Regions from separate parts of the Salinivibrio sp. PR932 genome, predicted to be linked through region 2. Evidence: predicted binding sites of a transcription regulator. Region 2 holds the regulator's gene; each other region holds the start of a gene.

Region 1 (7,264 bases), on a different contig from region 2:
AAAACTTCTCGATTAAAGAATACTGGTGTTAGAAAACCTTCATCCCAAGGTCTTTTAAGACCAGGAATGTATTTGTAGTCATCAGAATCATATATAAATGGAACAGAGCCAAAGCCGAAATCTTGATTCGTTTTGTTTCGAGTGACTTTTACTATATCACTCGACCTCTTCGTTGCCTGCTCGTGCAGATGAATTACTGCAAAGCGGGAATCATCAGGGAGGTATTTCTCATTGCATTTTGGACAATGCAGCATTGGAAGCCCGTTGATACTTATTTCAACGCCACTTACAGTTTCAGAAAAATCATCAAACACTAAATCAAGATGCCCATTGCACTTGTCACAGTACAGCCTTTGAATATGGCCAGATTTAGGGAAAAATTCTTTGAGATCCATCGATGTTCCTTGGACACTTAACATTGCATTAGTGCGCGTGCTCGATTTTTCAAAACCGTTATACGCATCTACTATCACCTAAATTACTGTTATTAAGACGACTTTCAACGCTTCAAGCAATCAACTCGTCTGCAAAAATGTGCGTGCCGTCCATCACAGCTCAGGCGTTCACATTACCCCGAAAAGATACCAACTAACCCATCACGCGTTACCACGCAGGAGCGTGGGAACGAGGTGATAGGCACCGCTATACCAATGGATTGACTTAAACACCCATGCTACCGCCCACTGGTTGGCGGCGTCCAAAAGGCCATGTATGGGCGAGAATTTTAGGGGGCTTAGATTATCAAACGCTGGGTAATGTGTTTAGACAAAGGCGTCTAAAATGTTGGCGTGGTCAGGGTTTGGGGATTTGTAGGGGCATAAATGCAAAAAGCCGCTGAATAATCAGCGGCTTTTCGGTATGTGGCGGAGAGATAGGGATTTGAACCCTAGAAGGGCTATTAACCCTTGCCGGTTTTCAAGACCGGTGCTTTCAACCACTCAGCCATCTCTCCGGAACGCGGCGTATATTATTGGGTTCGTTGTGGGTTGTAAACCCTTTATTTGCCGCTTTTGGTCTGTTCGCTCAAGCCGTGATCAGGTTGGCGATATTGCTAGCAAAAGGCGATTAGCTTACCGCCAATCGCCCTCCTTTTACTGAGACACTTTAATAGAATCTTTTTACTTCACAGTACTTATAGCGCGATAAAAATACCCGCCAGAGCCGCACTCATTAGGTTGGCAAAGGTGGCGGCAATCACTGCGCGCACGCCCAAGCTTGCCACATCTTTGCGACGCTCTGGCACCATCGCACCAATCGAGCCGAGCTGAATGGCAATCGAGCCAATATTAGCAAAGCCACACAAGGCAAAGGTCACGATGACTTGGCTTTGCACCGACAAGTTCGCTTTGATATCAGAAAACGATAAGAAGGCAACAAACTCGTTAAGCGCAATTTTCTGGCCAAGCAAGTTACCCACGGTGAAGATCTCGTGCACCGGTACACCGGTGAGTAGTGCCAGCGGTGAGAACAGGTAGCCAAACAGCATTTCTAGGCTTAGACCGTCAATGTCAACCAACTCACCTAAGCTACTCAGCCCAGCGTTTAGCATCGCAATCACACTGATAAAGGCCACCAGCATGGTGCCCACAGCCACCGCGACTTTCATGCCATTCATCGCGCCGCTGGCGAGGGCGTCAATCGCATTGGCTTGATCGCTGTCACTGATCTCCACATGGTTTTGCTCTGCGGGTGTCTGTGTTTCCGGCACAATGATTTTTGCCATCAAAAGTCCGCCGGGGGCAGCCATAAAGCTCGCGGCAATCAGGTATTTCAAATCCACACCCATCGCCGCATATCCGCCTAGCACGCTACCGGCGACCGAGGCCATGCCTCCCACCATCACGGCGAAGAGTTCAGAGCGTGTCATTTGGCTAAGAAAAGGGCGAACTACCAAAGGAGATTCGCCCTGAGAAAGAAAGATGTTGCTGGTTGCCACCAGAGACTCTGCTCGGCTGGTGCCGAGTAATCGCTGTATACCACCGCCGAGAAGTTTAATAACCCACTGCATAATGCCGAGATGATAAAGGAGGGATATCAGCGCACTGATAAAAATGATTAGCGGCAGAACTTTAACAGCGAAAATAAACCCGTCGTTGGCGAGAGGGCCAAACACAAACTCAATGCCTTCGTTGGCAAATGAAAGCAGCTTCGCCGCGCCATTGCTCATAGAACCCAGCATGGCTTGTCCTACTGGAATGTAAAGCACCAGTGCGGCAAAACCCGCTTGTAGGCCAAATGCCCCAAGCACTGTACGCCAGTTGATCGCTTTACGGTTAGAGGAGAACGCATAGGCGCACAAAAACAGAGCGACGATGCCGGCCGCACTATAGAGAAGTTGCATAAATAGAATACCTTGCCGTGTTGTGTTGCACTTGCGGTACAGATGAGTACGACACGCTGCCAAGGTGGCAAGAGGTTCCATCATGCGTTACATCGTACCGCGGGTTCGGTGAAGGTGGGCCCAACCTTGGACACTTTTTCTTCAGCCGCGAATCGCGACACAGCCACTCTTTGCCTATGGGCTGGCGAAGAGCGCATGTTGGGCGGGCATTCTATTGTGATTTGAGTCGCATTTCCAGCTAAATTTGGCCTTTGATCACATTTTATTCTCGGCCGCTCACCGAGCGCTACGACGATGGTCGGATAGGCTGCGAGATGGGTTTTTGGCAAGATTGGTTGACACAGATCGCTCATATGTTATTGATAACCTGCTATTGACAATAAAATTAATCAAATAGCGATAAAAACAAACACAACAACGCAATTATTATAAAGGAAACAATCATGCAAACCGTCTCTCCTCACGAGGCCGGATCGCGTTTATCTGTGATCCAACGTGTTCGCGCCTTGGGGCCGGGCATTATGATGGCCGCTGCCGCCGTGGGTGGTTCTCATCTGGTTGCCTCAACCAAAGCCGGTGCCATTTATGGTTGGCAATTGGCCGCATTAATCCTGCTGGTAAATCTCTTTAAATACCCTTTTTTCCGCGCAGGCGTGCAATACACCGCAGGAACCGGCGAAACCTTAGTAGAGGGCTATGCCCGCCTCGGCCGCGGATATCTGTGGCTTTTTATCGTGCTCAGCGCGGTATCCGGCGTGATCAATACAGCCGCACTGACTTTATTTAGCGCCAGTCTGCTGAGCTATTTTGTGCCGTTTGATCTCTCCCTGACCGCCCTTTCCATCATTATTGTAATGACTTGTTTGGTCATTCTAATTGCTGGCCATTACAAGGCGCTGGATTGGCTCTCTAAAGTGATTATGGCAACGCTCACCTGTGCCACCTTGGTTGCGGTGACTGTGGCAATCGGCAACCCTGTCGCGGTTGAGCCTAATTTTCAGGCTCCGTCCATTTGGTCAATCACGGCGATTGGCTTTATCGTGGTCACCATGGGTTGGATGCCCGCCCCGATTGAAATTTCTAGCATCACCTCGGTGTGGCTAAAGCGCAAAGCGCAATCTGAGCCCATCAATGCTAAAGCGGCGCTGTTTGATTTTAACGTCGGCTATATCGGCACCGCTGCATTGGCAATTGTGTTTCTATCACTCGGTGCCCTGCTGTTGCATGGCAGTGGGGTTGAATTAAAGCAATCGGGGATTGGCTTCTCGCATCAATTGGTTGGCCTGTATGCCGCCACGATTGGTGAATGGTCCCGCTATTTGATCGCGGTGGTCGCCTTTTTCTGTATCTTCGGCAGCACCATTACCGTGATCGACGGGTATGCGCGGGTCGTGTCTGAATCGCAGCGCTTATTGCGTCGCCAGCCACAAGCCTCGCCACAGGTCAATCAAGGCTGGATGTTAATCACGGCCGTATTAGCGCTCGGTATTGTCGCGTTTTGGACCGGTGCATTACTAACCATGCTCGATTTCGCCATGATTGCTGCATTCGTGACCACGCCGTTCTTTGCATTACTCAACTATATTTTGGTGACCAAACACCGCTTACCGCCTGAAGTGACCATGAGTAAGTCGATGCGCGCCCTGGCGATCGTGGGTCTGATGTATTTATTCGGCTTTTTAGCAGTATTTATCTGGTGGAAGTGGTTGATGTAACAAAGTTTACCTTGTTCACGCTTGAAGGGCTGGGTTAACATCCTTTTACAACTTCACCATCGGCGTTGAGCACGGATAAGGTATTATTTGCTTTATAAAAGCCAGTCATGGTTTAGGTTAAGGACGTGGGTAGCTTGAAAAAGTGAACGACTGCCCACATAACTGTCGTATTAAGAAATGGATTGTTAACCCAACCGGGAGAACGTTATGAACGATCGTATCGTTTCGCACAGCCAGTCACAGCAGAGTGCGTTATCTACTAACAAAGTGCTACGTAATACGTATGCGCTGCTATCGATGACACTGATCACCAGTGCTATCGCGGCCTTTATCGCTATCGCTGTCGGCATCGGCCCAATGATGTCGCTAGGTATGACCCTAGGTGCGTTGGCGATCGTGTTCTTTGTGCTACCTCGCACTATGAACTCCTCCGCGGGTATCGTGTGGACCTTCGTGTTCACCGGCCTTCTGGGCGCCTCGTTAGGCCCAACACTGACCTATTACCTGAGCCTGTCGAGTGGCCCAGGGATTGTGATGCAGGCGCTTGCTACCACAGGTATGGTATTCCTTGGCCTGTCGGCTTACGCCATCACATCGAAGAAAGACTTCTCTTTCATGGGCGGTTTCTTGGTCGCCGGTGTGATCGCGCTATTAGTCGCCATGGTCGCGAACATCTTCCTACAGATCCCAGCGCTGAGCTTGGCGATCAGCACCATCGCGGTACTGATTTTCTCAGCCTTTATTCTGTATGACACCAGCAACATCATTAACGGCGGCGAGACCAACTACATCCGCGCCACCGTGTCGCTGTATTTGAACATCTTCAACATCTTCGTTCACCTGCTGAGCATTCTTGGCATCATGAACGACGACTAAGTGCCACGCAAAAATTGTGTATGCACTACCAAAGCCGGCTATTGCCGGCTTTTTTTATGGCGATACGCACAAGCGTGATGAAGAAACCTGTCCGTAATAAACGTCAGTTGCACTCATTCCAGTCGCTCGCTATGCTTTGCAGCCTTATCAACGGCGAGAACATCCGCTGGGATGACGAACAAAGGCAAGACTATGTTGGTGTATGAAGGTGAAACCGTTGCAACGGATGCGCAAGGGTATTTAAAAAACGTAGACGATTGGCACGAAGCGCTGGTTCCCTTGTTGGCTGAGCAAGAAGGCATTGCACTGACCGAGGCCCACTGGGAAGTGATCCACTTTGTCCGCCATTTTTACCAAGAATACAACACCTCACCGGCGGTGCGTTTATTGGTAAAATCGATGGAAAAAGAGTACGGTCCGGAGAAAGGTAACAGCAAATACCTGTTTAAGCTCTTTCCGAAAGGCCCGGCCAAACAAGCGACCAAATTGGCAGGCCTCCCCAAACCCGCCAAATGTTTGTAACTAAGCCGCTTTAAAGACCGTCCTATGACCTACTGAATGGCAAACCCATCCACGGAACGCCATTCAGTATCTTCGTGTTTAACGTGATTCACACTCGCGGTGGGCGGCCCTTGATCTAACCACGCAATAAGAGCATCAACCGACTCTTCGCGGCCACATGCCAACACCTCAACGCGTCCATCTGGCAAGTTCTTCGCGTACCCAGTCAAAGACAGCTTTAATGCCTCGTGCGCGGTGTGATAACGAAAGCCAACGCCCTGAACGTGACCTGTGACATAGGCCTTGACGCATTTTTGAGACATCGGTCACCTCCACTGTATTTCCATTGCATAATGACATCTGTATAACGCTACATGAGACAGTCGTTTGACAGGATTACGTCATGAAAGAAGTAGCGTTTCGATGGATTGATAAATACCTCATCCACCTTCGGCTCCAAGAAAAATTTTACCTTATCTTTTTCCTTCCCCTCCTCGCAATGATAGTGATAGCGCTGACACTCGATGCAGCGTCGGACACGCGAGTGGCAACCAACATGCAAGCGGAAGGCCAAGCCATTCAAGCCCTTGTGGCGAAATACGATTTGCCGGCGCAAGAAGTACGCACGGTGCTACAAAACCAGCAAAGCGGGTTTACGCTTACGCCGTCGGGACAGCTTGACTATCAAGCCGATGGCACCTTGTTCACCTACCTTGGCACGCTCGATTGGAGCTTGCTCCTTGGCATGGTGGTGGTGATTGCGCTGTTGACCTATTACATCATGACCTTTATCGGCGGCGCGATGTACACCATGAATCAAGCTCTCTTAAAGCTAGCAGATGGGGAACTCAGCTACCGAATGAACTTCTTCCCAGTGCGAGATGAGTTCAGCCAGATCGCGATTACCATCGACAAAGTGCTTGAGCGTGAGCAAAACATGGTGAAAGCCATTCAGCAAAGCGCAGAGATGATGGATAGCTTGTCGTCGAGCCTGCAGCAGCGCAGCGACGAAAGTGAATCACTGGGTGAAAGCCAACGTCAGTATCTTGATTCACTCGCCAGTGCCACCGAAGAAATGGCGGGGTCGATTCGTGAAGTGGCGAGCCACGCTACCGATACATCTACCCAGACCCAAGAGGCCACCGAGGCAGCTCAGCAAGGGCGTCAACAAGTGCAGCAAACCATGGCGGCGATTAACGCGCTGGCCAGTGAAATTGCTCAAGCTGCTGATAAGGTGACCGAGTTGAATCAAAATGCTGAGCAAATTGGCAGCGTGGTGACCACCATCAACGCCATCAGCGAGCAGACCAACTTATTGGCCCTGAATGCGGCGATCGAGGCTGCCCGTGCGGGCGAGCAAGGGCGTGGCTTTGCGGTAGTCGCCGATGAGGTGCGCACCTTGGCAAGTCGCACTCAAGAGTCCACGGTCGATATTCAAACCATGATTGAGTCGCTGCAAACGCATACCACTGAATTGCGTCGCGTTATGGAGGGCACAGTCGAAAATGCGTCTGCCAGCGAAGCTGCGGTGCAAGAGATTGATGCCGAGATCAGCCAAATCGCCGCCCGTAGCAGCACGATCTCTGATCGCAGTACCGAAATTGCAGCCGCCGCCGAGCAGCAAGGCAACGTGGCGAGCACGATTTCACAAGATGTGGAACAAGTGCGCAGCCAGTCCACGCAAGTCGCACAAATGCTGCGAGATTCTGCTACCGAAGTCAGTGAACTTGGCACGCAAGCGCAGCAATTGAAAACCTTGGTGGCAGGGCTTCGCACCTAAACCTCTTGGTTCACCGCCCGCATGCTTCCTATTACGCGCCCGACTCTGGGC
Region 2 (7,264 bases):
TTGAATCAACAAACATGGCTGACCGAATCGCCCTCGCCGTTGGCGTATTATTGCCGTCAGCTCTCGCCCTCGGCCAAATCGCTCTATCCCGCCCTGCGCGCCAGTGTGATCAAAGACGATGAGCAAGGAGACGCCGATGACGCCCTTTGAACCGATTCCCAGCGCCCGTAATCCACACCTACAAACCATCATGCCACGGCTGATACGGCGTCAACCCGTGCTCTCTCCTTTGTGGCAACAGCTGGATTTACCGGATGGTGATTTTGTCGATCTCGCTTGGACGCAGACACCTAAGCCCGGTCAACCGATAGTGGTGCTTTTTCATGGCCTTGCTGGCAGCTTTCATAGCCCATACGCGAATGGGTTACTGGCTGCTTTTCAGCGCCGAGGCTGGTGCGGTGTGGTGATGCACTTTCGCAGTTGCAGTGGCCGATTAAACCGCGTCCCGCGCACTTATCACTCAGGCGAGACACAAGACGCGCGCTATTTTTTGACCACATTACGTATGCGTTATCCTCAGCATCCCATTCATGCTGTGGGCGTATCGCTAGGCGGCAACATGCTGGTGCGCTATTTGGCAGAGTATGCGGACGATCCGATCGTCTCCAGTGGCTGCGCAGTGTCACCCCCCTTAGACCTTGCCGCCTGCTCGTTACGCATTCAGCAAGGATTCTCACGTGTCTACCAAGCGTATCTGCTCCGATCGATGCGGCAAACCCTGTCAGATAAGCTTACGCGGCACGCCCAAGTGGGTCGTTGGCAAGCTGGCGAGCAGCCCCGTATTGCGACCTTATTCGAGTTTGACCAAACCGTCACCGCACCACTGCATGGATTTGAGGACGCACATCATTACTACCAGCAATGCAGTGGCCTATCCGTGTTGCCTGCGATCCGCACCCCTTTGACCATCATTCATGCCAAAGACGATCCTTTTATGACCGACGCGGTGATCCCAACCACGCCATTACCGGCCAATATACGCTATCAACTCACTGACCATGGCGGACATGTTGGGTTTGTCACTGGCCGTTGGCGTGCACCGCGTTTATGGTTGGAAGAGGCAGTGCCCGCGTGGATAGCTGAGCAACTCGACACCTGATGCCCCTATTCGTCACGATAAATTGTGACTGAATCGACATAGATACACTGCACCTACGCGCATAATTCGGTAAAATGGGAGCTAATTCACAACCTAAGCACGGAGATGGCGTCCGTGCCATCTAGGTGTCAGCAAAAGGTGATGTAGTATGATGGTTCCATGGCAATCTGTGCCAGCCGAAACCTTGACCAATTTAATTGAGCACTTTGTGTTGCGGGAAGGGACAGATTACGGTGAGCAGGAAGTCAGCTTTGCTGAGAAAGTTGAACAAGTGCGCGAACAATTAAAATCCGGCGATGCCGTGATTGTATACTCTGAGCTGCATGAGACAGTGGATATTCGTCGTCAGCGCGATCTCAGACCGTAACACCGCCTCCCATTGTGGGCTGCGGTGTAAATTCAGACTGATCAATGACAGGGCTCGTCATGTCGGCTAAACACCCAATCATCGCTGTGACCGGTTCATCTGGCGCAGGCACAACCACGACCTCCGAAGCGTTTCGCAAGATGTTCAATATGATGAACATCAAAGCCTCTTGGTTAGAGGGCGATAGCTTTCACCGCTTCACGCGGCCAGAGATGGATGTTGAGATCCGTAAAGCACGTGAACAAGGTCGTCATATTAGCTACTTTGGCCCCACGGCCAACGACTTCCCACGCCTTGAGCAATTTTTTAAAGAATATGGCGAACAAGGCACCGGCAAGTATCGTCGTTATCTACACACCTTTGATGAAGCCGTGCCTTATAATCAAATGCCGGGCACCTTCACTCCCTGGCAAGATCTGCCTGAAAATACCGACGTATTATTTTATGAAGGCTTGCATGGCGGAGTGGTGGATGGTGACGTCAATGTCGCCCAACATGTTGATTTACTGATCGGCATGGTGCCTATCGTTAACTTGGAGTGGATTCAAAAGTTTGTCCGCGATACGCGCGACCGCGGCCATTCCCGCGAGGCCGTTACGGACTCCATTGTGCGTTCCATGGACGATTACTTGCACTATATTACGCCGCAGTTTTCTCGCACGCATATTAACTTCCAACGCGTCCCAACCGTAGATACATCTAACCCGCTGAATGCAAAAGGGATCCCGTCACTCGACGAAAGTTTTGTCGTGATCCGCTTTCGTGGCATGAAGAACGTCGATTTTCCTTATTTACTGCAAATGATCAGTGGCGCCTTTATGTCTCGGCACAACACGCTGGTCGTGCCCGGCGGTAAAATGGGATTTGCGATGGAGCTGATTATTCGCCCCTTGATCCAACAGTTGATTGAGAAAGGCAAGATAGGTTAAGCGCCGTAGCGCACTTAACGTGTATTACTTCTCAGGTCGTGATCTTAGCCACATTTTTGCCGAATTTTTAGGCGGTTGGCTTAGATCAAAATCAAGAAATCCAGATAGAAAAAAGATACACTCTTGTTAACATACAGTGAGCTTGTAGCCTGCGCCAAGACCTCGTATTCTGTGCATTGGACTGATGGGTTTCCATTCAGACAAAGACAGGACGTCGTTGCCGGGCAACACATGCAGAGGAAATAAGTTATATGGTTCCAGGAAAACCTCAAACAGACCCTACACTCGAGTGGTTCCTTTCACATTGTCATATTCACAAGTACCCGTCCAAAAGTACTCTGATCCATGCAGGGGAAAAGGCGGAGACCTTGTACTACATCGTGAAAGGTTCTGTGGCCGTACTAATCAAAGATGAAGAAGGCAAGGAGATGATCCTGTCTTACCTTAACCAAGGTGACTTCATCGGCGAACTTGGTCTGTTCGAAGAGGACCAAGAGCGCACCGCATGGGTACGTGCGAAATCACCTTGCGAAGTGGCAGAAATTTCATTCAAGAAATTCCGCCAGCTGATCCAAGTTAACCCAGACATTTTGATGCGTCTCTCCTCTCAGATGGCGCGTCGCCTGCAAGTGACCAGCCAGAAAGTGGGAGACCTTGCCTTCCTGGACGTGACCGGCCGCATTGCACAAACCCTACTGAACTTGGCGAAGCAACCTGACGCCATGACTCACCCTGACGGCATGCAAATCAAGATCACGCGTCAGGAAATCGGTCAAATTGTTGGCTGTTCGCGTGAGACGGTTGGGCGTATCCTTAAAATGCTGGAAGAGCAGAATCTTATCTCAGCTCACGGTAAAACCATTGTGGTTTACGGCACACGCTAATCCTCGCGTGTTGCGATAAAACCGGCGCTTTTGCGTCGGTTTTTTATTTTTATTGACTGGAAACTCATTACCTAAGTTCTACACTTCAAAAACGACCCATCTAACAACTGATTAACAGGATGTCGTTTATGAGAAGCTTACGTCACACCCTTGCTGCATTGCTACTCGCGGCGGTTTCTTCAACTGCTGCGGCGAATATCACCATTGTCCACCCAGAACCACGGGCTGGCTCTGCCCTCGATTTATACGCTATCGACTTGATTGAGTTTTTAGCGGAAAAATCGGGTGAGTCTGTCACGTTACAGGCCTTTCAAGGCCAAATTGGCTCTCAGTCTCGTAAAGTAGAAATGCTGAAACAAGGACGACTGACGGTAGATTGGCTCGGGGCCGACCGTACCCTTGAGTCAGAGTTACTTCCCATCCGTTATCCAGTTTTTCGGGGTCTCTTAGGCCATCGCTTGTTCATTACTAATCAAGCCACCGAACCCAAGCTTGCACAAATCAGTGACCAAGCAGGGCTCAATAATCTGACCATGATCCAAGGGCAAGGCTGGGCCGATGTGAAGGTCTTGCAGTCAGCGGGATTTCGGGTTCGAGAAATTTCAAGCTTTGAGAATATCTTTAAAGCCGTCGATACCGGACGGGCAGACCTCTTCCCGCGTGCGCTTATCGAACCTTTTAGCGAACTGGCAGAGCGACCTCAATATGCAAATCTGTTGGTCGATCCGCACTTAATGCTGATCTATCGCTTCCCGATGTTCTTGTTTGTATCGCCCCAAAACCCAGAGGTGGCGACCATGCTCAATGATGCCTTTGCGGCCGCCTATCAAGACGGATCCTTCATCGAATTTTTTGAGAATGCGCCTCTGGTAAAAGAGACCTTTGAGAAAGCCAATATTGGTGAGCGCACCTTTATTCGCGTCGACAACCCACATCTGAGTAATGAAACTCAGGCGATTGACGATAAATTCTGGCTCGATATTGAAAGTCGCTAAACACAGCCACCCAAAAAAGGAGAGCATCGCTCTCCTTTTCTTCTCTCGCCACTATTGATGCGTACTTTCAAAGATTTTATCAGCCGAGGCGGCGACAAAACCTTGATAAAGTTCACCGTCCGGAAGCGGATACCGTTTCGCAAACTCGTAGAACCCCCCCGGAATATCATGGCGTGCATCGCTAAATTGCACCGGCACGCGATCAGCCATCGTCGAGGATTGCTCCAAAAAGACTGATGCATCCCCTTTGACCTCCCCGCCAGATTCGTTAATGGTAAAACCATTTTGGCGCAAGGTATCGTTAACCGCTTGACAGCTATCATGGTTGTTCAGCTGATTCACGCTGACGGTAAAGTGGTTCGCCCCATAGCCATGCGCTGCCACCCAAGCTGCATATTCACTTTCATCCGCTAACGTCTTGTAGGTTTGCCAATCCAACTCCCACAAACGTCCTTGATGAAGAAAATCGCTCCCTTTCAGCGCATCATCGTCTACATTCGCCACTAAGTCGCGCACGATGGATTGCAATGTTGTCGAGCATTGGCCCACCATCAATTCACTAATAAACACTTTCGGCATCAAAGGGTCGGGATGCTCGTAGTGACGTGCGTTGAGCTTCTTCGCTTCAAAGGTGTACTCACCTTTCGGTTCATAGCCCAACGCAATAAAAGGACGGGCAAGCTTGTCCAGCCCTACATTAGGCAGTGCAAAGGTGCGCAGTGCAATGTGATCATTGATCAGGGGTTGGCCTTCTTCGAGCAACCCATGCACTTTCTGCGCAGAAGGGCAAAGACGCTGGGTGTAGTCTTGCCACAGTCTGTCAAATAACGCTTGGCAACTATCCATGTTGTTCTCCTTAATCAAGAGGCGTGATCCCCGGCGCAAAGCTCTCGGGCAAGGTGACCTGCTCGCCTTCCATCGATGCCATAGGGTAGGCACAATAATCGGCGGCATAATAAGCACTTGGACGCAGGTTACCCGACGCGCCCGGACCACCAAATGGTGCATCCCCACTGGCACCGGTCAATTGACGGTTACGGTTTACAATACCGGCGCGAATATGGTCAAGGAAGTATTGCCATTCACCATCGTCGTCACTGATAAGGCCTGCCGATAAGCCGTAGCGGGTATCATTCGCTTTCGTCAATGCATCGGCCATATCGGTGTAACGCTGCACCTGCAATAAAGGACCGAAGTATTCTTCATCGGGTAACTCGGCGATCCCGCTAACATCAATGATCCCCGGCGAGATCACGGCATCATGGCGATGTTCACAAGCGACGACTGGCTTGCCACCGAGATCGATCAGTTTTTGCTGAGTGGCTAAGATCCCTTCGGCTGCCGCCACAGAGATCTGTGCGCCCATAAAGGGCGCCGGATCATCGAATTGGCCGCCCACACGGATCGTTTTAGTCCACGCTGCCAAGCGCGCCAAGATCTTGTCACCCACCTCCCCTTTAGGAAGAAGCAAACGACGTGCACACGTACAACGCTGACCGGCACTGAGGTAAGCCGATTGAATAATGGTATAAACCGTGGCATCCACACCACTATGTTTATCACTGATAACCAGTGGGTTATTGCCCCCCATTTCCAATGCCAGCATTTTGTCCGGTTGGCCGGCAAACTGGCGATGGAGGATGTGTCCGGTGTTGGCACTCCCGGTAAATAGAAGGCCATCAATACCTCGCGCTTGTGCTAGCGCTTCGCCGGTATCACGACCCCCTTGCACCAAGTTAATCAGCCCAGCAGGTAGACCGGCTTCTAACCAGTAGCCAAGGGTTTGTTCAGCCACTTTAGGCGTCAGTTCGGATGGCTTGAAAACCACACTGTTTCCGGCCAATAGTGCCGGGACAATATGGCCATTAGGCAAGTGACCGGGGAAATTATACGGCCCAAACACTGCCATCACACCAAGGGGACGATGCCGCAGTACAGCTTGCGTACCATTGACGTCTTTTTCCCGCGATCCTGTACGTTCATGGTAAGCGCGCAGCGAAATGGCAATTTTACCCACCATGGCGCCCACTTCGGTTTTGGTTTCCCAAAATGGCTTACCGGTTTCTTCAGCGATGGTACGCGCCAGATCGTCGGTATTGGCTTTCACAATTTCAGCGAAGCGTTCTACCAAGGCTTGGCGCTCGGCAAAATCGGTATTCCGCCAAGTAAGAAAGGCTTGTCGTGCCGCGCTTACCGCTTGTTCAACCTGCGGTTTCGTGGCTTCATTGCCTTGCCAAATACAACGGCTATCAAAAGGGTTTAGCGAAGTCATGACGTCGCCTTCACCCGGCGTCCATTCACCATTGATCAAATGGCCTGCGGTTTGATGTGTCATCCTTACTCCTCCATCGCGATCAAACGGAGTCGATCGCCGTCTTTAACTTGCAGCGCTTCGGCAACCTCTGGCGCAATCACAACGTGATTGGTTTCCGGATCAAGTGCCGCTTTCGCCGCAGTCGCGCGGAAGCCCGCAAAATCGGTATTCGAAATTAAGTAGTGCTGAGCACTGCTATGCTCACGCACGCTAGCCGTCGCATTAAATGAATGGCGGACCGATTCGATATTGTGGCGCAAACACTCGACCGTTGGACCGGCATCAAAGATGTCCACATATCCTCGGCATGAAAAGCCTTCTTTCTCCAACAGACGCAGTGCTGGCCGTGTTTTCGGGTGCACTTGTCCAATCACAGCACGCGCTTCTTCACTCAACAGACTGACGTAAATCGGCAACTTAGGCATTAAGTCGGCAATAAACCCTTTCGCACCGATACCGGTTAGGTAATCGGCCAAAGTAAAGTCAATCGAAAAGAAGTTGTCCTTAAGCCACTGCCAGAACGGCGAATTGCCATCATCATCAGACACGCCACGCATTTCGGCAAAAATCACATCCGCAAAGCGCTCAGGAAACTCAGCGAGCATCAAGAAGCGACACTTGGAAAGCAGTTTACCGTTGAGGCCACCTCGAAACTCAGGACGCAAAAACAGGGTGC
Region 3 (7,264 bases), on a different contig from region 2:
ACAATGTGTCACTTAATGTAAAAGAAGGTGAGATTTGCGTATTGATGGGCTTATCTGGCTCAGGTAAATCGAGCTTGTTACGGGCGGTGAATGGCCTTAACCCGATTAGCCGTGGCAGCCTTGAGGTGCGCGATGGTGACCAAATGGTGGATATGGCGAGTGTGGATGCACAAACGCTGCGTCATCTGCGTACCAACCGTGCCTCAATGGTATTCCAAAAATTCGCTCTGATGCCTTGGTTAACTGTGGTGGATAACGTTGCCTTCGGTCTAGAAATGAAAGGCATCAGTAAAAAAGAACGCCGTAAGCAAGCATTAGAAAAACTTGAAATGGTGGGATTGGCGGATTGGGCCTATCAGTATCCACATGAACTGTCTGGCGGTATGCAGCAGCGTGTTGGCTTGGCCCGTGCTTTTGCGATGGACAGTGACATTCTACTGATGGATGAACCGTTTTCCGCACTGGATCCCTTGATCCGTGCTCAGCTACAAGACGAGCTACTGGAGCTGCAGAAAAAACTCAACAAAACGATTTTGTTTGTGAGCCACGATCTGGACGAGGCACTGAAAATTGGTAACAACATTGCCATCATGGAGTCCGGTCAGCTTATTCAGCACGGTAAGCCTGAAGACATTGTTCTGCGCCCGGAAACGGACTATGTTCGCGACTTTGTGGCACACACTAATCCATTGAACGTACTGAAAGGTCGCTCAATGATGAAAGATATCGACACCATGCCGCACGTTGAAAACCGTTGGAAGGTGTGCGATCAGCGTGATATCTGGGTGACAGTAGAGCCTCAGGGAGCATTGTCGGCCATGGCGGGCACACAGCATTTGCGTGTGGCTGAATGGAAAAAAGACATGGAAAACTTATCACAAGTAAGCTCGGATACCATTGTAATGGCATCGCCTGATATCGAAATGCGTGATGCGATTGAAATCCGCTATCACACCAACAAACCCGTGCTACTGGTAGAAAATGGCAAATTGGTTGGCACGCTTTCCGATCACGATTTCTACCATGCCTTGCTCGGCAAGTATCAGCAGTCGTGCGATAGCCAAGCGGCTTGACTCACGTCAGCGAATAAATCCTAACCAACGACAAAGCCTGCTCATGGAGCAGGCTTTTTTGTCACTGACGACTGACCGCACAGGTCAAATCACTATCTGTACAATCGTAGGCTCAGTAGCGTGGTCGCTAAGGCATGATCACGGTATCAATCACATGAATGACACCGTTTGACGTCATAATATCGGCTTTGGTTACAGTCGCGTTATCGACTTTAACTTTGCCATAAGAGGTCTTAATCATAATGTCACGGCCTTGTACCGTGGTGGCGGACGACATACCCATCACTTGTTCCGCGGTTACCTTACCCGGCACGACATGATAGGTGAGGATATCGACAAGCTTATCCTTGTTTTCGGGCTTGAGAAGCATGTCCACCGTCCCTTCTGGCAGTTTAGCGAATGCTGCGTTGGTGGGCGCAAAGACGGTAAATGGCCCTTCTCCTTTGAGGGTATCCACTAACCCTGCAGCTTTGACTGCGGCCACAAGGGTAGAAAAGTCATCATTTTTTGCGGCTGTGTCCACAATATCGTGGCCGCCTTTGTGGTGCGCAGCCATCGCGCTTCCCATTCCTAGAATCAAGGCGGCAGTCACCGCAAATTTCGTGAAGGTACGTTTTAGCATGTTGCTCTCCTTTTCATCGATTAGTCATTCCTCACCAAACCATCATCAACAATGACAGTGAGTGACTGCTCAGGAATGTCATGGCTCTTGGCAAAACGAGTGAAACGGCAAAGAGGATCACTTTTGGTAGGCAAGGAGAGGCACACATCTATGATCTTTTACGCCTGATTGATCGTGAAATCACGTGCAATTTTTCGAACAAGTCATTCGCATAAACGTGATTGTGAGCACACTTTTATCGGCGTACCTTCTCTCTCGTCCCGCGACGAAAGGTCGCAAAGAAAATCTTCAAATAGAGACATTGTGGTGACAATTGGTCACCGAGATTGGCGTTTAATAACAATCAATCGACAACGAGAGAGGAAACAATCATGAAAAAATTAGCAGCTATTTTTGCACTGACACTCGCATCAACCTCAGTAATGGCGAGCGGTCTTAACCTTGACGTACAACCTGCAGAAGGCGGTGCTTGGGTATCAGTGACTGAACAAGGTCAAGCCGTTAAAGGCGCGAAAGTGACCAGCTCAAAAAGCATGGACAGCAAAGTGACTGACGAATCAGGTCGTGTATTCATTTACAGCCAAGACCAAAACAGTGGTTCAGTGACTTATGTTGCAAATACCGACCAAGGCCAACAAGCAGAAAAAGCCGCTTTTGTTGCCGGTGACCGCAGCTAATTTGCCCCATTAGGCAAAGACATCGTTGGAAAGCAAAAAAGAGAGCATTGGCTCTCTTTTTTTATGATTAGGCGTTGTCAGGCATGAGCCACGCTTGGAGCGCATGCAGTGAGTCCACTTGGTGGGTGGGCGTCACGCCTTCTGGCAGGGGCTTTTTGTTGCGATTCAACCAGCATGTGTCTATTCCTGCGCGCATGCCACCGAGGACATCGGCCATTGGGTTATCGCCGACCATAAGGATTTGAGACTTAGGAGGATGGCCCATCTTTGCAAAAGCATGCTCGAAGATGCGTGGGTCAGGTTTGGCAAAACCGACTTGCTCGGATACCACGAGAGTAGAAATGGCTGGCTTGAACCCTGTTTTTTCTAAACGGACATCCTGTAACGCGGTAAAGCCATTGGTGATAATACCAATGTGTGCGTGTGGACGAATCGCGTTTAGCAATGCTTCTGCGCCTGGGAGTGGCTCACAGATTTCGGCCATGGCATCCAAAAAGTGCTGATTTAGCGTTGTCGGTGCCACTCTAAGCCGCTTTCCCCAATGGGTAAAGCGTTTGGTTTGCAGTGTGTGTGCGTCTATCTCGCCATTTTGATATTGCACCCACAAAGGTTTGTTTAGTTCTGAATATTCGGCAAAGGCGTGTTGGTCGAAATCGACATCATAGTGTGAAAACATGCGTTGCAGTCCTGCAAACGCATCAAAGTGAAACAGTGTTTCATCTGCATCAAAAAGAATCCAAGGATACCGCATGGTGACTACATCTCTTTACGTTAAGTAAATGAAGTGTAACAGATGAAGCCCGTTCTCTTCGAGGCTTTTTTGTGCACTCACCGTCCTTGGTGAGAAACACTGAACCGTCAGAATGATGGTAAAACGATCTAGCGTGATTGAGGTTACAAAGTCAGATACAGCCCTGCTAATGTTGCGCTCATCAGATTTGCTAAGGTGGCGGCAAGAATGGCACGCATTCCTAATTTGGCGATATCACCTCGGCGCTCTGGAACAATACCGCCCAGTCCGCCCATCAACATCGCGATCGAAGTGAGGTTGGCAAAGCCGCACAGAGCAAAGGTAACAATGGCTTGGCTATGGGGAGAAAGTGCACCTTTTAGATTCATAAAATCAGCAAACGCCACAAATTCATTCACCGCAATTTTCTTACCAATCAAGGTACCCGCAGTCATTGCTTCCCCCCACGGAATACCGATGAGCCAAGCAACTGGTGCAAACACATAGCCGAATATCCACTCCAGGCTCAACTGAGGCATATTGATCATAGGACCAAGTTTACCCAACCCGCCGTTAATCAGCGCAATCATGCTGATCACGGCCAGTAAGCTAGCCCCGACTGCCATCGCAATTTGTAATCCACTTAAAGCACCTTGTGTGCCTGCATCGATCAAGTTGACAGGCTTATCGTGGTTATCTTGCTCGGCTTGCGCTTGGGTATGGCTGATAGGCGCTTCGGTCTGCGGGACCATAATCTTTGCCATCATTAGACCGGCTGGTGCGGACATAAAGGCGGCAGCGATCAGGTATTTCATTTCAACACCGAGGCCTGCGTATCCAACCATGGTGCCTCCAGCGACGGAGGCTAACCCGCCGACCATGACTGCAAATAATTCTGAGCGCGTCATTGAGGCGAGAAAAGGGCGCACGACAAGAGGGGCTTCTACCGATCCGACAAAGATATTGGCAGTGGCTGACATCGATTCAGTGCGCGAGGTGCCGAGTACGCGTCGTAGTACGCCACCGATCAGGCGAATAATCCAAGCCATGATCCCTAAATGGTAAAGCACCGCGATCAGAGCGGAGAAAAAGACGATAGTTGGTAAAACGTTGAAAGCAAAGATAAAGCCAAGTTTAAATTTCGCGAGATCACCAAATAGAAACTCAGCACCAATATCGCCAAAGCTAATAATTGCGGACACGGCTTCTGATGCGTTAGCCAGAATGCGCTGACCAAGCGGGACGGAGATAATAAACCCGGCAAAGACGATTTGAATAACGAAAGCGCCACCGACGGTACGCCAGTTGATCGCGCGACGATTTTCTGAAAATCCAATCGCGATAAGAAAGAGGACGCTAATCCCCAAAAGGCCGATGCCAAATTGCATGATGCTTGCTCCGCAAACGTTAAACTGGGATGGAAAACGATTGCGGCGGTATTGTACTTATTTTTCTCAGTGTGACAAGTGTCACGAATAAATCATATTGTTGCATTATTTTGCATTTTTGTGGCTTGGAGGTTATGCGCTCGTAGGCGAGTCGTGCGAGCTCAGAGCGGCTTCACGATAGGTACTTGAACAGACGCATGCTATTCACGATGTCTTTGTGATCCATCAAAAGTTTTGCTGGTGAACATAGGTATTTTTTGTGAGCACTATCAATGAATTCTTTTTATGATACGGCGTATTTCCGCTAAACCTAGAAGAGGAATGTGTATGACACGATCCTTTATAGCTCTGAAATAAAGAGTTCAAATGAGTTCTAGGCCGCGTCTAGTCTGGGATTGAGTGGATATATTGATTAATAGCTGGTTATAAAATCGACATTTGGTTAGTGCCCTAATTAAATCGTTACGCATTTATGTTAGGGTAGTGAGCTGTGTGGATGTTGCGGTTCTTGCTGCTGGTCAACTTTTTTATCCGCGTTTTGCGATGAAAAGGCCAATTGAGCGCACAGGCCACCGACACTCACAGGCTTCCGAACAAACGGACTAAGGAGTTAACTCGTGAGCGATAAAAGCCATGAAGATATGATGAAACCGGACGGGAAAGTTAACCCGATCGATACTGACTACCAGGTCGGTCAGGATAACGTGGCCGTTAAACTTGGCCCGTTTGGTTTTGATATTCACAACCGAGTATTTATGGTCTCGGGGCTGGCCATTATGGCCTTTGTATTTGTCACTTTGGCATTTCAAAACCAAATCGGCCCTGTTTTTGGTGATCTTCGGGGTTGGTTGACCTCGAACCTAGACTGGTTCTTCCTTTCTGCAGGTAATATTTTTGTTATCGCCTGTCTAGTGCTGATTGTGTCACCTTTGGGTCGCGTTCGTCTCGGCGGGACAGAAGCTAAGCCGGATTATAGCTATGCGGGTTGGTTTGCGATGTTGTTTGCCGCCGGTATGGGTATTGGTTTGATGTTCTACGGTGTTTCAGAGCCGTTAACACACTTTCAAACCTCATTGGGCGGTACCGCTGTTGATGCAAACGGTATTCGTACCGACTGGGCACCGTTAGGTGCTGCAGCCGGAGATGCTGAAGCGGCTCGACGCCTAGGTATGTCTGCAACGATTTTCCACTGGGGTCTTCACCCTTGGGCTATCTACGCTGTCTTGGCGCTAGGTCTGGCTCTGTTTGCCTACAACAAAGGTTTGCCTTTGACCATGCGTTCTGTCTTTTACCCGCTCTTTGGCGAGCGTGTATGGGGCTGGACCGGCCACGTGATCGATATTCTTGCGATCATCGCGACCCTCTTCGGCCTTGCAACGTCATTGGGTCTCGGAGCATCACAGGCGTCTGCTGGTCTTCACTATCTGTTTGATACCCCACTGGGTAACACCACTGAGGTGCTGCTTGTCATGGGTATCACCGCGATGGCCATCCTGTCTGTGGTTGCCGGGGTAGATAAAGGGGTGAAACGCCTTTCCGAAGTGAACATGCTGCTTGCGCTGCTACTGCTTATCTTTGTGATTGCAGTGGGTCCAACGCTAGCCATTTTGACCGGTTTCTTTGGTAACCTCGCCGCGTACCTTCAAAACTTGCCTGCGCTGTCTATGCCGTTTGCACGTGAAGATGCCAACTTTACGCAGGGCTGGACTTCGTTCTATTGGGCATGGTGGATTTCATGGTCCCCATTTGTAGGTATGTTTATTGCGCGTGTATCTCGTGGCCGCACAGTGCGTGAGTTTATCACCTGCGTATTGCTGATCCCATCTGCTGCTTGTGTGTTATGGATGACCGCATTCGGTGGCACCGCGATTGGTCAATTTGTAAACGAAGGTTACACCGCAGTTGTTGATGCAGAGCTGTCACTGAAACTGTTTGCGATGTTGGATGATTTGCCGTTGGCATCGATTACCTCATTCATCGGTATCATTCTGGTTATCGTGTTCTTTGTGACCTCGTCTGACTCGGGCTCATTGGTTATCGATACCATTTCTGCAGGCGGTAAAGTGAACGTGCCAGTGCCACAACGTGTTTTCTGGGCGTCTTTCGAGGGTCTAGTTGCGGTGGCGCTTATCCTTGGTGGTGGCTTGGTTGCCCTACAAGCGATGGCGGTTTCAACCGGCTTCCCGTTCACGATTGTACTCTTGGTGGCGACGGCTTCCTTGTTTAAAGGGTTGGCATCAGAGCCGCGCGCTAAGTAACTGTACGTGCTAAGTAACTAACAGTTAGCTATGATGAAAAAGGCAGGCCCTCGGGACTGCCTTTTTTATTACCAACAACTTTGATATGTGATGGGTGAGACAACGCTTTTAGGTTTCATCTATTGTAAATAGTCAACCGCATACCCTTGCACTTTCTCGCAACGCTAGGTGAGCATCATGGAAGCTGAACAAGTTGAAATTGCGACATTTCTTTCCCAATACGCCCCTTTTGAATCGATTCCCGAAGAGGTGGTTGCTGAGGTCGCGCAAAGCATCGAAATTAGTTATCACCGAGCGGGCACGACGATTTTTGCCTACGGCGATGAGATTCATGATTTAGCCATGATCCGTAGCGGTGCTGTCGAGCTGTATCGTCGTAATGGCACCTTGTACAACCGTATCGCCGAGGGGGATATCTTCGGTCAAATGGGGCTTTTGATGAACAACCGGGTGCGTATGCCCGCCAAGGCGATCGAAGACACCTTGGTGTACTTCATCCCTGAGGCGACATTTAAC

Evidence for each region. Region 2 encodes CRP, which controls carbon source genes, mostly activating them, when cyclic AMP is high. Its sites were predicted from a motif close to TGTGANNNNNNTCACA; they were not measured.
Region 1: a site for CRP is predicted at 2,557-2,572, ahead of BZG84_RS11135 (NupC/NupG family nucleoside CNT transporter). Genes of this name have one in related genera too.
Region 3: a site for CRP is predicted at 4,561-4,576, ahead of BZG84_RS11770 (NupC/NupG family nucleoside CNT transporter). Genes of this name have one in related genera too.

The regions. Positions count from the first base shown of each region.
Region 1 covers NZ_MUFM01000022.1:1,294-8,557, forward strand. The annotation lists gene BZG84_RS11125 (hypothetical protein) at 1-395, opposite strand, end outside; tRNA gene BZG84_RS11130 (tRNA-Ser) at 862-952, opposite strand; gene BZG84_RS11135 (NupC/NupG family nucleoside CNT transporter) at 1,133-2,341, opposite strand; gene BZG84_RS11140 (NRAMP family divalent metal transporter) at 2,785-4,056, shown strand; gene BZG84_RS11145 (Bax inhibitor-1/YccA family protein) at 4,264-4,932, shown strand; gene BZG84_RS11150 (TusE/DsrC/DsvC family sulfur relay protein) at 5,125-5,454, shown strand; gene yccX (acylphosphatase) at 5,484-5,756, opposite strand; gene BZG84_RS11160 (methyl-accepting chemotaxis protein) at 5,837-7,213, shown strand.
Region 2 covers NZ_MUFM01000011.1:29,816-37,079, forward strand. The annotation lists gene BZG84_RS07405 (TIGR02444 family protein) at 1-150, shown strand, start outside; gene BZG84_RS07410 (hydrolase) at 137-1,099, shown strand; gene BZG84_RS07415 (YheU family protein) at 1,248-1,466, shown strand; gene BZG84_RS07420 (phosphoribulokinase) at 1,526-2,395, shown strand; gene crp (cAMP-activated global transcriptional regulator CRP) at 2,647-3,279, shown strand; gene BZG84_RS07430 (hypothetical protein) at 3,408-4,274, shown strand; gene BZG84_RS07435 (DUF1338 domain-containing protein) at 4,326-5,120, opposite strand; gene astD (succinylglutamate-semialdehyde dehydrogenase) at 5,131-6,609, opposite strand; gene astA (arginine N-succinyltransferase) at 6,612-7,264, opposite strand, start outside.
Region 3 covers NZ_MUFM01000025.1:9,518-16,781, reverse strand. The annotation lists gene choV (choline ABC transporter ATP-binding protein) at 1-1,073, shown strand, start outside; gene BZG84_RS11785 (fasciclin domain-containing protein) at 1,201-1,695, opposite strand; gene BZG84_RS11780 (hypothetical protein) at 2,067-2,372, shown strand; gene yjjG (pyrimidine 5'-nucleotidase) at 2,440-3,123, opposite strand; gene BZG84_RS11770 (NupC/NupG family nucleoside CNT transporter) at 3,267-4,490, opposite strand; gene BZG84_RS11765 (BCCT family transporter) at 5,132-6,748, shown strand; gene BZG84_RS11760 (DUF294 nucleotidyltransferase-like domain-containing protein) at 6,926-7,264, shown strand, end outside.